DNA from 3 places in the Ferdinandcohnia sp. QZ13 genome. Region 2 is predicted to be linked to each of the others. Evidence: riboswitches for the same ligand, from Rfam matches in the RefSeq annotation. Region 2 holds a riboswitch; each other region holds the start of a gene.

The links. A riboswitch is a leader RNA that binds a small molecule or an ion and turns the genes downstream of it on or off. The one in region 2 is predicted to bind S-adenosylmethionine.
Region 1: it holds a riboswitch for S-adenosylmethionine, as region 2 does, so the genes downstream of both, RGU12_RS18335 (methionine ABC transporter ATP-binding protein) here and RGU12_RS09320 (YezD family protein) in region 2, are expected to answer to the same signal.
Region 3: it holds a riboswitch for S-adenosylmethionine, as region 2 does, so the genes downstream of both, mtnW (2,3-diketo-5-methylthiopentyl-1-phosphate enolase) here and RGU12_RS09320 (YezD family protein) in region 2, are expected to answer to the same signal.

Annotation. Positions count from the first base shown of each region.
Region 1 is NZ_JAVIVW010000015.1:919,264-922,546, forward strand. Features, by position in the region: gene RGU12_RS18325 (MetQ/NlpA family ABC transporter substrate-binding protein) at 1-91, opposite strand, end outside; gene RGU12_RS18330 (methionine ABC transporter permease) at 106-810, opposite strand; gene RGU12_RS18335 (methionine ABC transporter ATP-binding protein) at 803-1,828, opposite strand; SAM riboswitch class I at 1,954-2,062, opposite strand; gene RGU12_RS18340 (O-acetylhomoserine aminocarboxypropyltransferase/cysteine synthase family protein) at 2,172-3,283, opposite strand, start outside.
Region 2 is NZ_JAVIVW010000001.1:1,914,142-1,917,424, forward strand. Features, by position in the region: gene RGU12_RS09310 (LLM class flavin-dependent oxidoreductase) at 1-859, opposite strand, end outside; gene ssuE (NADPH-dependent FMN reductase) at 880-1,431, opposite strand; gene RGU12_RS09320 (YezD family protein) at 1,597-1,776, opposite strand; SAM riboswitch class I at 1,910-2,010, opposite strand; gene RGU12_RS09325 (SH3 domain-containing protein) at 2,429-3,283, opposite strand, start outside.
Region 3 is NZ_JAVIVW010000001.1:1,045,993-1,049,275, forward strand. Features, by position in the region: gene RGU12_RS05060 (methylthioribulose 1-phosphate dehydratase) at 1-108, opposite strand, end outside; gene RGU12_RS05065 (2-hydroxy-3-keto-5-methylthiopentenyl-1-phosphate phosphatase) at 101-763, opposite strand; gene mtnW (2,3-diketo-5-methylthiopentyl-1-phosphate enolase) at 760-2,004, opposite strand; SAM riboswitch class I at 2,076-2,183, opposite strand; gene RGU12_RS05075 (pyridoxal phosphate-dependent aminotransferase) at 2,296-3,283, opposite strand, start outside.

The DNA.
Region 1 (3,283 bases), on a different contig from region 2:
CGCCACCTTCGTTTGACTCATCACTTGATCCACAAGCAGCTAATGTAAGGGTTAGTAGTCCAATTAATAATACAAACAATAATTTTTTCATTTGTGTTCCTCCTGTTATCTCTTGTCTGTTTGTTTTGTAAAGTAATCACCCACAAATTGAATGATAAATACCAAAATTAATATCGCAATAGTGGCAATAAATGTAATGACTGGTTTGTTACTTTGGAAACCATATAGATAAGCAAAATGACCTAATCCACCAGCACCAATAACACCGGCCATCGCAGTGAAGCCTACTAATGAAATCGCAGTAACTGTAATCCCTGATATTAAGGCTGGTAGGGATTCTGGAATTAATACTTTAAAAATAATAGTCGAGTTAGTTGCTCCCATAGAATGAGAAGCCTCAATTACACCTTTATCTATCTCACGCAAAGCAATTTCAACCATTCTTGCGTAAAACGGTGCGGAACCTATAATTAAAGATGGTAATGCGGCATTAGGTCCTAGCATTGACCCCATTACAATTTTCGTAAAAGGTATTAATAATACAATAAGAATTATAAATGGTATGGATCGAAAAATATTAACAAGTGCAGATACAATTCGATTTACCACAGAATTTTCCCACGCATTCCCTTTATCCGTTAAAAAGAGAACCAAGCCTAAAAATAGACCAATTATAAAGGTTGCAAGCACCGAAATCCCGGTCATATATAAGGTCTCTTGGGTTGCTTCCCAGAGATTTCCCCAATTCAATGCTTGATAATCTTTAACCTGTTTTTCCCACTTAAGAAGCTCTTGGAATTGTTCAAGCATTTTCAATCACCTCAGCTTCTACTCGTTGTTCCCGAATAAATTCAATGGCTGAAGTGACTTCATTCAGTTCACCAGCAAGATGAATAAATAATGTACCATAAGAGCCATTTTGGGTTTGTGAAATCTTTCCTTGTAAAATATTCACTTCTATTTTAAAGTCTCGGATTAAAGTAGTTATCAATGGTTTTTCAGCATCTTCCCCAACAAAAGTGAGTTGAACCACTCTTCCATTTGGATAACGTTCAAGCAAATGCTCAATCATTTCTTTTGTTTCTTCAGGCTCTGTCACTTGTTGCACGAAACGTTTTGTTATATGAGCTTGTGGCTTTTTAAATACATCCAGAACTCGGCCTTTCTCAACAATCCTTCCATTTTCCATCACGGCAACACGGTGACAGATTTTACGTATAACATGCATTTCATGTGTTATTAACACAATCGTTAACCCTAAACGTTCATTGATATCGACAAGCAAGTCCAATATCGAGTCAGTTGTTTGTGGGTCCAACGCAGATGTTGCTTCATCACAAAGCAAAACCTTTGGATTGTTAGCGAGTGCTCGTGCAATTCCTACCCTTTGCTTTTGACCACCACTAAGCTGTGAAGGATATGCAACTTCTCTTCCTTCTAAACCAACCAACTTAATAAGTTCTGTAACTCGTTCATCCCGTTTGGCTTTTGGGACTTTTGCAATTTCAAGGGGAAATGAAATATTTTCTCTCACGGTTCGCGACCATAAAAGGTTGAAATGTTGGAAAATCATGCTTATTTCTTTACGCGCATCACGCAACGATTTTCCTTTAATGGAAGTGATATCATGACCGGCAACTGAAACTGTTCCTTCAGTTGGCGTTTCAAGTCCGTTCAGCAAACGAATAAGTGAGCTTTTTCCTGCTCCACTATAGCCGATGATACCAAAAATTTCACCTTCATTGATCTCTAAATCAATATCATTAACAGCCGTAACAGAATTGGCTTTTGTTTTATATATCTTTGACACTTTTTTTAGTGTTATCACGTAGTCACACCTTCTATTCCAGAAAACTATGTTTAGTTTATGCGATATAGTAAATAATTAACGCAAATAATTGAAAAAGCCTTTCTGCACAAGCGAGCAGAAAGGCACAATTCAGTAATTCCTTCCTCTCATCTTCCAAAGCTTTAGCTTTGTGTGAATTGGCACCTTTTCAACAAATATGTTGACGGTTGCTGGGTTTCATCGGGCACATCCCTCCACCGCTCTAAATAAGAGTCATCATATATTTACATTTTATATCGTCCTAAATAACACGAGACTTATATTATCATCTGTCATTTAAGGTGTCAATGAAAAAGTTGTGACTAATGTACCAAAGTAAAGCTTAAGCTGTAGGCAATGGTGAAACTGAACTTGTTCCATTTGCTGCTTTAATGGCTTGCTCTAAATCTTCTAAAATATCTTCAATATTTTCGATTCCAACAGATAAGCGAACTAAGTCTTCTGACACGCCAGACAACTTTAAATCTTCCGGACTTAATTGCTGGTGTGTTGTGCTTGCTGGATGAATAATTAAACTCTTAGCGTCACCTACGTTTGCAACATGTGACCAAAGCTCAACATTATTAATTAGCTTCTCACCCGCTTCTCTTCCACCTTTGATACCAAATACTATGACTGAACCTGCACCTTTTGGTAAGTATTTATCAGCTAATTGTTTGTTCGGGTGATCGTCCTCACCAGGATACAGTACCCATTCAACCCCAGGATGGTTTTTAAGATATGAAACAACTTTTTTCGTATTTGCAATATGCTCTTTCATACGAACGTGTAATGTTTCAAGACCTAGGTTAAATTGGAATGAATTAAAAGGACTTAAAGCTGGACCTAAATCACGAAGAAGTTGGACTCTGGCTTTAATGATATAAGCTACGGGTCCTAAAGCATCAGCAAACACTAAATCATGATAGCTAGGATCTGGTGTTGTAAATCCAGGGAATTTTGGTGAATTCCAATCAAATTTACCACCGTCAACAATAATACCTCCCATTGTTGTTCCATTACCTAGTAACCACTTAGTAGCAGAATGAACAACAATATCAGCTCCATGCTCAATTGGACGACATAGATAAGGTGTGGCGAATGTATTGTCAATAATTAATGGAATTCCTGCTTCATGAGCAATATTTGCTACTGCTTCAATATCAAGAATATCCAAGCTTGGATTTCCAATTGTTTCAGCAAAAATCGCCTTTGTATTTGGCGTTATGGCTTGACGGAAGTTTTCCGGATTAGTAGGTTCTACTAAGTGCGTCTTAATTCCATATTTAGGTAGTGTGTTTGCGAATAAGTTATACGTTCCACCATAAAGTGTAGAAGCAGATACAATCTCATCTCCTGCACCAGCAATATTTAGAATAGCTGTTGTTATCGCGGCCATCCCACTAGAAACAGCTAATGCACCAACTCCACCCTCTAATTGTGCTACTCTTTCTT
Region 2 (3,283 bases):
CCACGATCGGAGTAATACAAGTAAGAATTTTTATTTCCTCTGGTGTCCTACCTGCCTTTATTGCCTCTTCACGGAGTTTTTTTACAGAATGCCTAGCAGCGTTTTTAGTCGGTGCCCCAATAAAGATAAGCTCAGCATTTTGACCAGCAAAAGCGCGGCCTTTTGTGGAAGTTCCTGCCTGATAGAGTACCGGCGTTCTTTGTGGAGAAGGCTCACATAGGTGTGCTCCTGGGACTTTAAAATATTTGCCTTCATGGTTGATATCATGGACCTTACTTGGGTCTGCAAAAATTTGATTCTGTTTGTCTACTAAAACTGCATTATCCTCCCAGCTACCTTCCCATAACTTATAGCAAACTTGTAAATATTCTTCAGCAATATCGTACCGCTCATCATGTTTAATTTGGTCTTCCAATCCCATATTCACAGCGGCGCTTTTTAAGTAAGAAGTGACAATATTCCAGCCGACACGCCCCTTTGTAATATGATCCAGCGTCGACATCCTGCGAGCAAATGTATAAGGATGCTCATGCGTGACAGATGCCGTAACTCCGAATCCTAAATGCTTTGTCACCGCTGACATTAATGGCACAACAAGGGATGGGTCATTTACAGGTGTTTGGGTACCCTGACGGATAGCGGCATCTCTAGAGCCTTGATACACATCATAAGGCCCCAGTACATCTGCTAGAAATATTGCATCGAATCGACCCTTCTCTAAAAGCTTTGCTAGTTCAATCCAATATTCACTATCTTTATAGCGGTGTGATTGATCCTCTGGATGTGTCCACAGACCTGGAGATTGATGCCCCACACAGTTCATATCAAATGCATTTAAATAAATTCTTTTCTTTGTCATTGTTATTAGCTCCTTTTTTATTAATGTTTTAAAGCAAAAGCTTTATTCTGTTTGACTGCTTCAACAAAGTAATAAAGCTCTTTTTTCAGTCTTTCTAACACATTTACATCGGTAATAGGGGTAATCACTTGTGTTTTATCGATTTGGCAATCTTGGAAGTAAACTCCTTGCATGCTTTGCCCCTTTAATGCGGCCAATAATGGTTTGAGGCTGAAGTCAATTGCTAGTAAATGTGCTGGGCTTCCGCCTGTCATAATTGGCAAAACGGTTTTTCTTGCTAACACATCTTGTGGCAGCAAATCTAGTACAGCTTTCAGCACTCCTGTGTACGCTGCCTTGTAAACGGGCGATCCTACAATCACACCTTCTGCCCCTTGGATTAATGAAGTTAGATCCTTAATGGCTGGACTATCAAACTTCAGATTAAATATGTCATCAGAAGGAATATCTCTCACGGATACATGTGTGATTGTAAAACCTTCCTGTTTAAGCTTTTTCCCTACAAACTGTAGAACCAAATCCGTTCTAGAACTTTCTGAAGGACTTCCCGATAAAATAACGATTTCGCTCATTTTGATCATCCTTTCTCCTTTTTATTGAAATCTTTTCTTATGAGTTATTGAACCATCAACCTCCCCCTTCCAAAGAAAAAAGGAAATAAAAAAGACATCTTTATTCAAAACGTCAATCGTGGACGCTTTGAAAATAAAGATGCCTTTAGTGGTCTAATCGGCAAATTATTTTTTCGTGGTTTGTTTTTGGGATGATGTGGATTTTTGTAATGAAAAACGCTTCTTTTCCGTCGCATCAATTTGGGTGATTTCCCCATTATGGACAGTAATTACAATTGATCCAAATTCTAGATTCTCCAAGGTTGATAAAATATGTTTCACCTTTTGTTCCTCAAGTTTTGCCATGTCACTCCTCCTTGTACAAGATGTATATCATTTCATTGCCCTGGTTGACCAGTATGGCAGATGTTCATTTTGGCCAAAATAAAAACCCTCTTCTAACAAGAAGAGGGCATACATGCATAGTTCGAATACGCTCTTCTTATCTTTCAAGCAAAATGCTTGCTGGAATTGGCACAGTACATAATGTCTGTTGCCGAGGCTTCGTCGGGCCAGTCCCTCCGCCTCTCTGGATAAGAATCAATAGGTAATTAAGTTGTTGTTTGTTGATATAAAATTACATGGAATTTTACATTCTGTCAATCACTTTATCCAAAAATTTTTAAAAGAGGGAACTTTTAGTTATTTAGTCATAGTTGCGTTCATGAGTTTGGGTATGATGATAGAACTCTTGGGACATAAACACTTTTTTGGGTTTGGAGATTATTGATAAAACTAACAGCTTATACACTATTTATATGCGGACTATTGGAGATTACTGGTAATATCCATAACTTAAACACTTTTTATGCTAAGACTTCTGGAGATTACTGGCGATACTTATAACTTAAATACTCTTTATGCTTAGGCTTCTGGAAATAACCGGTAATACTTATAGCTTAAATACACTTTATGCCAAGACTTCTGGATATTACTGGTAATACTTATCTTTAGAAGTTTAGTATTTGTTCAGCTCTTGTACAGGCGTCTGAAGAATAACAGGATTTTTTGCGGGATCTAACCACTTCAAAAGTTTAATTACATTTGCTTCCGATGTTGCAGTACACCCCAATGTATAACCACTGCCAACATGGAAGAATATCGCACTTCCTTTATAGGGAGTTCGCTCTGTATTGTAGTTGATCACAAATCCATAGGTATATAGACGATGCATCATATTCTCTGCGCTTTTCCACTGACCTTGGGTTTCATTTCTTGACTGCCATGAGTTGTAAAGTGGGGACTCTGGATCATCTACCCATACATCATCATTTGTAATGTTTCGGAAAGGTAATTTTGTACCCGGATTTCCTTTTTGTCCAAAAGCTGTTCCGATTGTATATTTTCCTACAGGTGATTTACCATCTCCTTCTTTTTTGTTGGATGCAAAGCCATTTTTTCCGATATAGCCAGTAGTGTTCAAAATCGGATTCCATTTTCCATTTGCATCCTTCTCAAACGCTTGAATCGTTGCGTGATTGGTGTTGTATCCATCTGTAGTTACAAGAATAAGCTGGTGGTTTCCATTAACCGTTTTTAATGTATCAGCGATATTCCCACTTTTTTCAGGTTTCGTTCCAGTAGTTGTAGATGGGGCCGGTGTAGCACCCACAACGCTTTTTTCAACAATAGGTTTTGTATCGGATAAGTATTCACTATACACCCAGCCTGTTTTATCATTCATTTTTACTTTGCTCCAAGAATCGGTAACCTCACTAACAATAAGGGCTTGTCCTTGCGTAACAGCTATAACAACTGGATAATTCGTACCTGCCCCGCTACGCATGTTTAAAGAACCAACATTAACATATTG
Region 3 (3,283 bases), 870 kb from region 2:
ATCAGAGACCTTGATTGCTAGGTTTCCACTGGTCCCCATGAACCAATCGCGATTTGCGAGTTCATCCTTGATATCCGCAAGCTCTGTCCATTGCTTAATCCTAAGCATTGGTCACAACCTCCTTTTTCAAAATCTCCATCACATCAAAAAAGGAATGAAAGGATGAATGTTCAATCCCCAATTCTTCACATTTTTCAATTAAGAAATCTCTTGCAATGACCTTATCCGCTAGCTTTGCCGCCTGAAGATCGGTGATGGAATCGCCAATAACGATTTTATAATCATCTTGATTTGTGAGCTTTCGAATCAAGCTTGGCTTACAGCAGCCACACTCATTTGTGCACTCAACATCACACGTATATGGCCATAAGATTTTAATTCTATCATTCGAAAAATCAGATTGATTACAATAAATTTGCTCCTTAGCAATGAGACCCTCTAGCAATGGCTCAACAAAAAAGTCAATCCCACCACTTACAATGTAAAGCTGAATTCCTTGTTCTTTCGTGTATGCAACAAACTCTTTGAATCCATCACGAATTTCCGCATGGTTTAGAATGTAATTCGTTATCTCTCCCCTCCAGGCTGAGGGTAACAGAGAGAACATTTTACTCACACCCTCTTGTATCGGGATTTCCTGCGAGAGGACTTGATCCTTAATTTCCTCCCAACCAGCTGGAGCAAATTTTTTCATAATGGCTATTATGTTATCGGTATTTGTGATTGTGCCATCAAAATCACAGAAAATAATAGGTTTGTTCATCGCTGTACCTCTTTATATCCCCATAAATCAATTGCCTGTTTTAGCTCTGAATGATTTTGAGCGAATTCAACAAGCGTCTTTCCAGTCAAGACTGCATCGACTGCAGCATGAAATGCTTTGCCACCACCAATTGCACCGTTCGGATGCCCATGAACACCACCACCAGCATTAATTACACTGTGTTTCCCAAAATCATTGATAAGCAGTGGCACCAATCCTGGATGTATGCCGGCAGATGGTACCGGAAATGAAGGCTTAAATAATTCATCCGTTTTCGTTAATTCAGCTGCAATCGCCAATGTTTGTTCTCTTTCAAGAGCAACACTACCATATGGTGAAGGGAACAAGACAAGGTCAGCACCTGCATATCGTAGTAGTTTTCCAAGCAATAGTTGGTTTGAAAATCCGTAAAATTCAGACGGCGTGAGTGTACCACTAACAGCTGGATGAGCCATAATCGGAACTGAAACTTCTGGGTCCTCTGCTATGCCCTGAAGAACATCAAGTCCATATGCAAATACATTAAACAATAACAGGTCAGCACCAAGCTCTACAGCTTTTCTTGCTTTTTCTTTTAATTCAAAGGTTCTACCAGTTAAGTTCACGGCATAAAGGGCACGGTGACCGGTTTCAGCGTAAACCACCTCAAGCACTTTTTTACCTTCTGTGATTCGGTCTTCAAATGGAGTTAAAGGATTCTCAAAGAGTATTTCATCATCCTTAATGAGATGGACTCCACCAAGTGCCTGCTCACGAAGTTGTTCCTTGAGATACTCCATGTCTCTTCCAATTACTCCTTTAAAAATGCTCATCACCAGAGGTCTATCAAATACTCCAAGTTTTTCGCGGATGCCGTTTAATCCAAACTTTGGACCAGGAAAGGTAGCCTTCAATTCAGTTGAAAACTCCAAATCTAGCAACTTAACTTCCCCATCAAGTGATAGCTTCCCAAAGGTAGTGGTTAAAATCGCTGGTAAATCAGCACTAAAATTTGCACTTGGGTATGCAATTTTGATGATTCCTTTTTTCACTTGTTTTCCAAGATAATGACTTGCTCGATCGTCCACATCAAATTGTTCAACACTTATTACTTTTCCTTTATGTTTTTTAAGTTGTTCCTGTTCAAGTTTTGGCAAAGTCGTCCAAGAACCGACCGTTAAACCTAGTGCGATGCCTTCCGCTTTTTCCTCTAAGTTGTTACTCGTATCATGTACCAAATATGTAGCAATCACTTCACTCATGTTTAACCCTCATTTCAAACATACTAAAAATAAAAAACCTCTTCATAAGAAGAGGTTAGCAAACTAACATCTTCTTATCTCTCAGCGTAACGCTGCAAGAATTAGCACCGTGCTTACCTTTTCGTAAGTCGGTTGCCGGGCTTCATTGGGCTAGTCCCTCCGCCTGCTCTTAATAAGAAAATTGATTTTATATAGCATGTTGAGCCTCGTTTAAAAACGACCTCAACCTTTATTAAACTTAATTTAATTAGGATTATGACAGGAATTATTTTTCTTGTCAAACGTTTTTTATTATTTAAACAAATCCAACTTTTTAATTCGGTTTGCGGCTTCAACTAGTCGATCTTCGTCTGTTAAAAGACCAACCCGAACATAGCGGTCACCATATTCACCGAATCCAATTCCTGGTGCCACTGCAACATGAGCTTTTTCAAGTAAGAGATCAGCAAAGCTAACAGATGTGTATCCTTCAGGTACGGGTAGCCATGCGAAGAAAGAACCTTCAGGTGCTTTTACATCCCACCCAATGTCCTGAAGTGCACCGATGAAGGCGTTTCGTCTTGATTCGTACTTATCCACTAGTTCTTTTACACAGTCCTGTGACTCGGTTAGTGCTGTTGCTGCCGCTGCTTGAATTGGACTGAACAAACTAACATACATATGGTCTTGAATGAGATTTAGAGCTTCGATAACGCTTGGGTTTCCAACCGCAAAACCAACTCTCCATCCGGCCATGTTATATGTCTTTGAAAGTGTGTAAATTTCAATCCCGATATCCTTGGCCCCGTCTATTTCTAAGAAACTGATTGGTCTTTTCCCTTCAAATCCAATTGCACCATATGCAAAATCATGCACGACACAAATATCATGTTCTTTTGCAAAAGAAATGGTTTCTTCAAAAAATTCCTTTGTCGCTACAGCTCCGGTTGGGTTATTAGGATAATTTAAAAACATAACTTTTGCTTTTTCAAGCGTTTCTGATTCAAGTTCTGAGTAGTCAGGTAAAAAGGCATTTTCCGCTTTCAGTGGCATATATGCCATTTCGGCTCGAGCAAGTTCAACTCCTGACCAATAATCGGGATACCCAGGATCCGGAACTAACGCAATATCACCTGGATTTAATAGGCATTGTGGAATCTCAACTAATCCTGCCTTCCCTCCAAAAAGAATCGCAACCTCTGTATCTGGATCAAGTTCAACTCCGTATTCACGTTGATAAAATTCTGTTGCTGCCTTCTTTAAGAAAGAATGTCCACGAAACGGAGAATATTTATGAAAT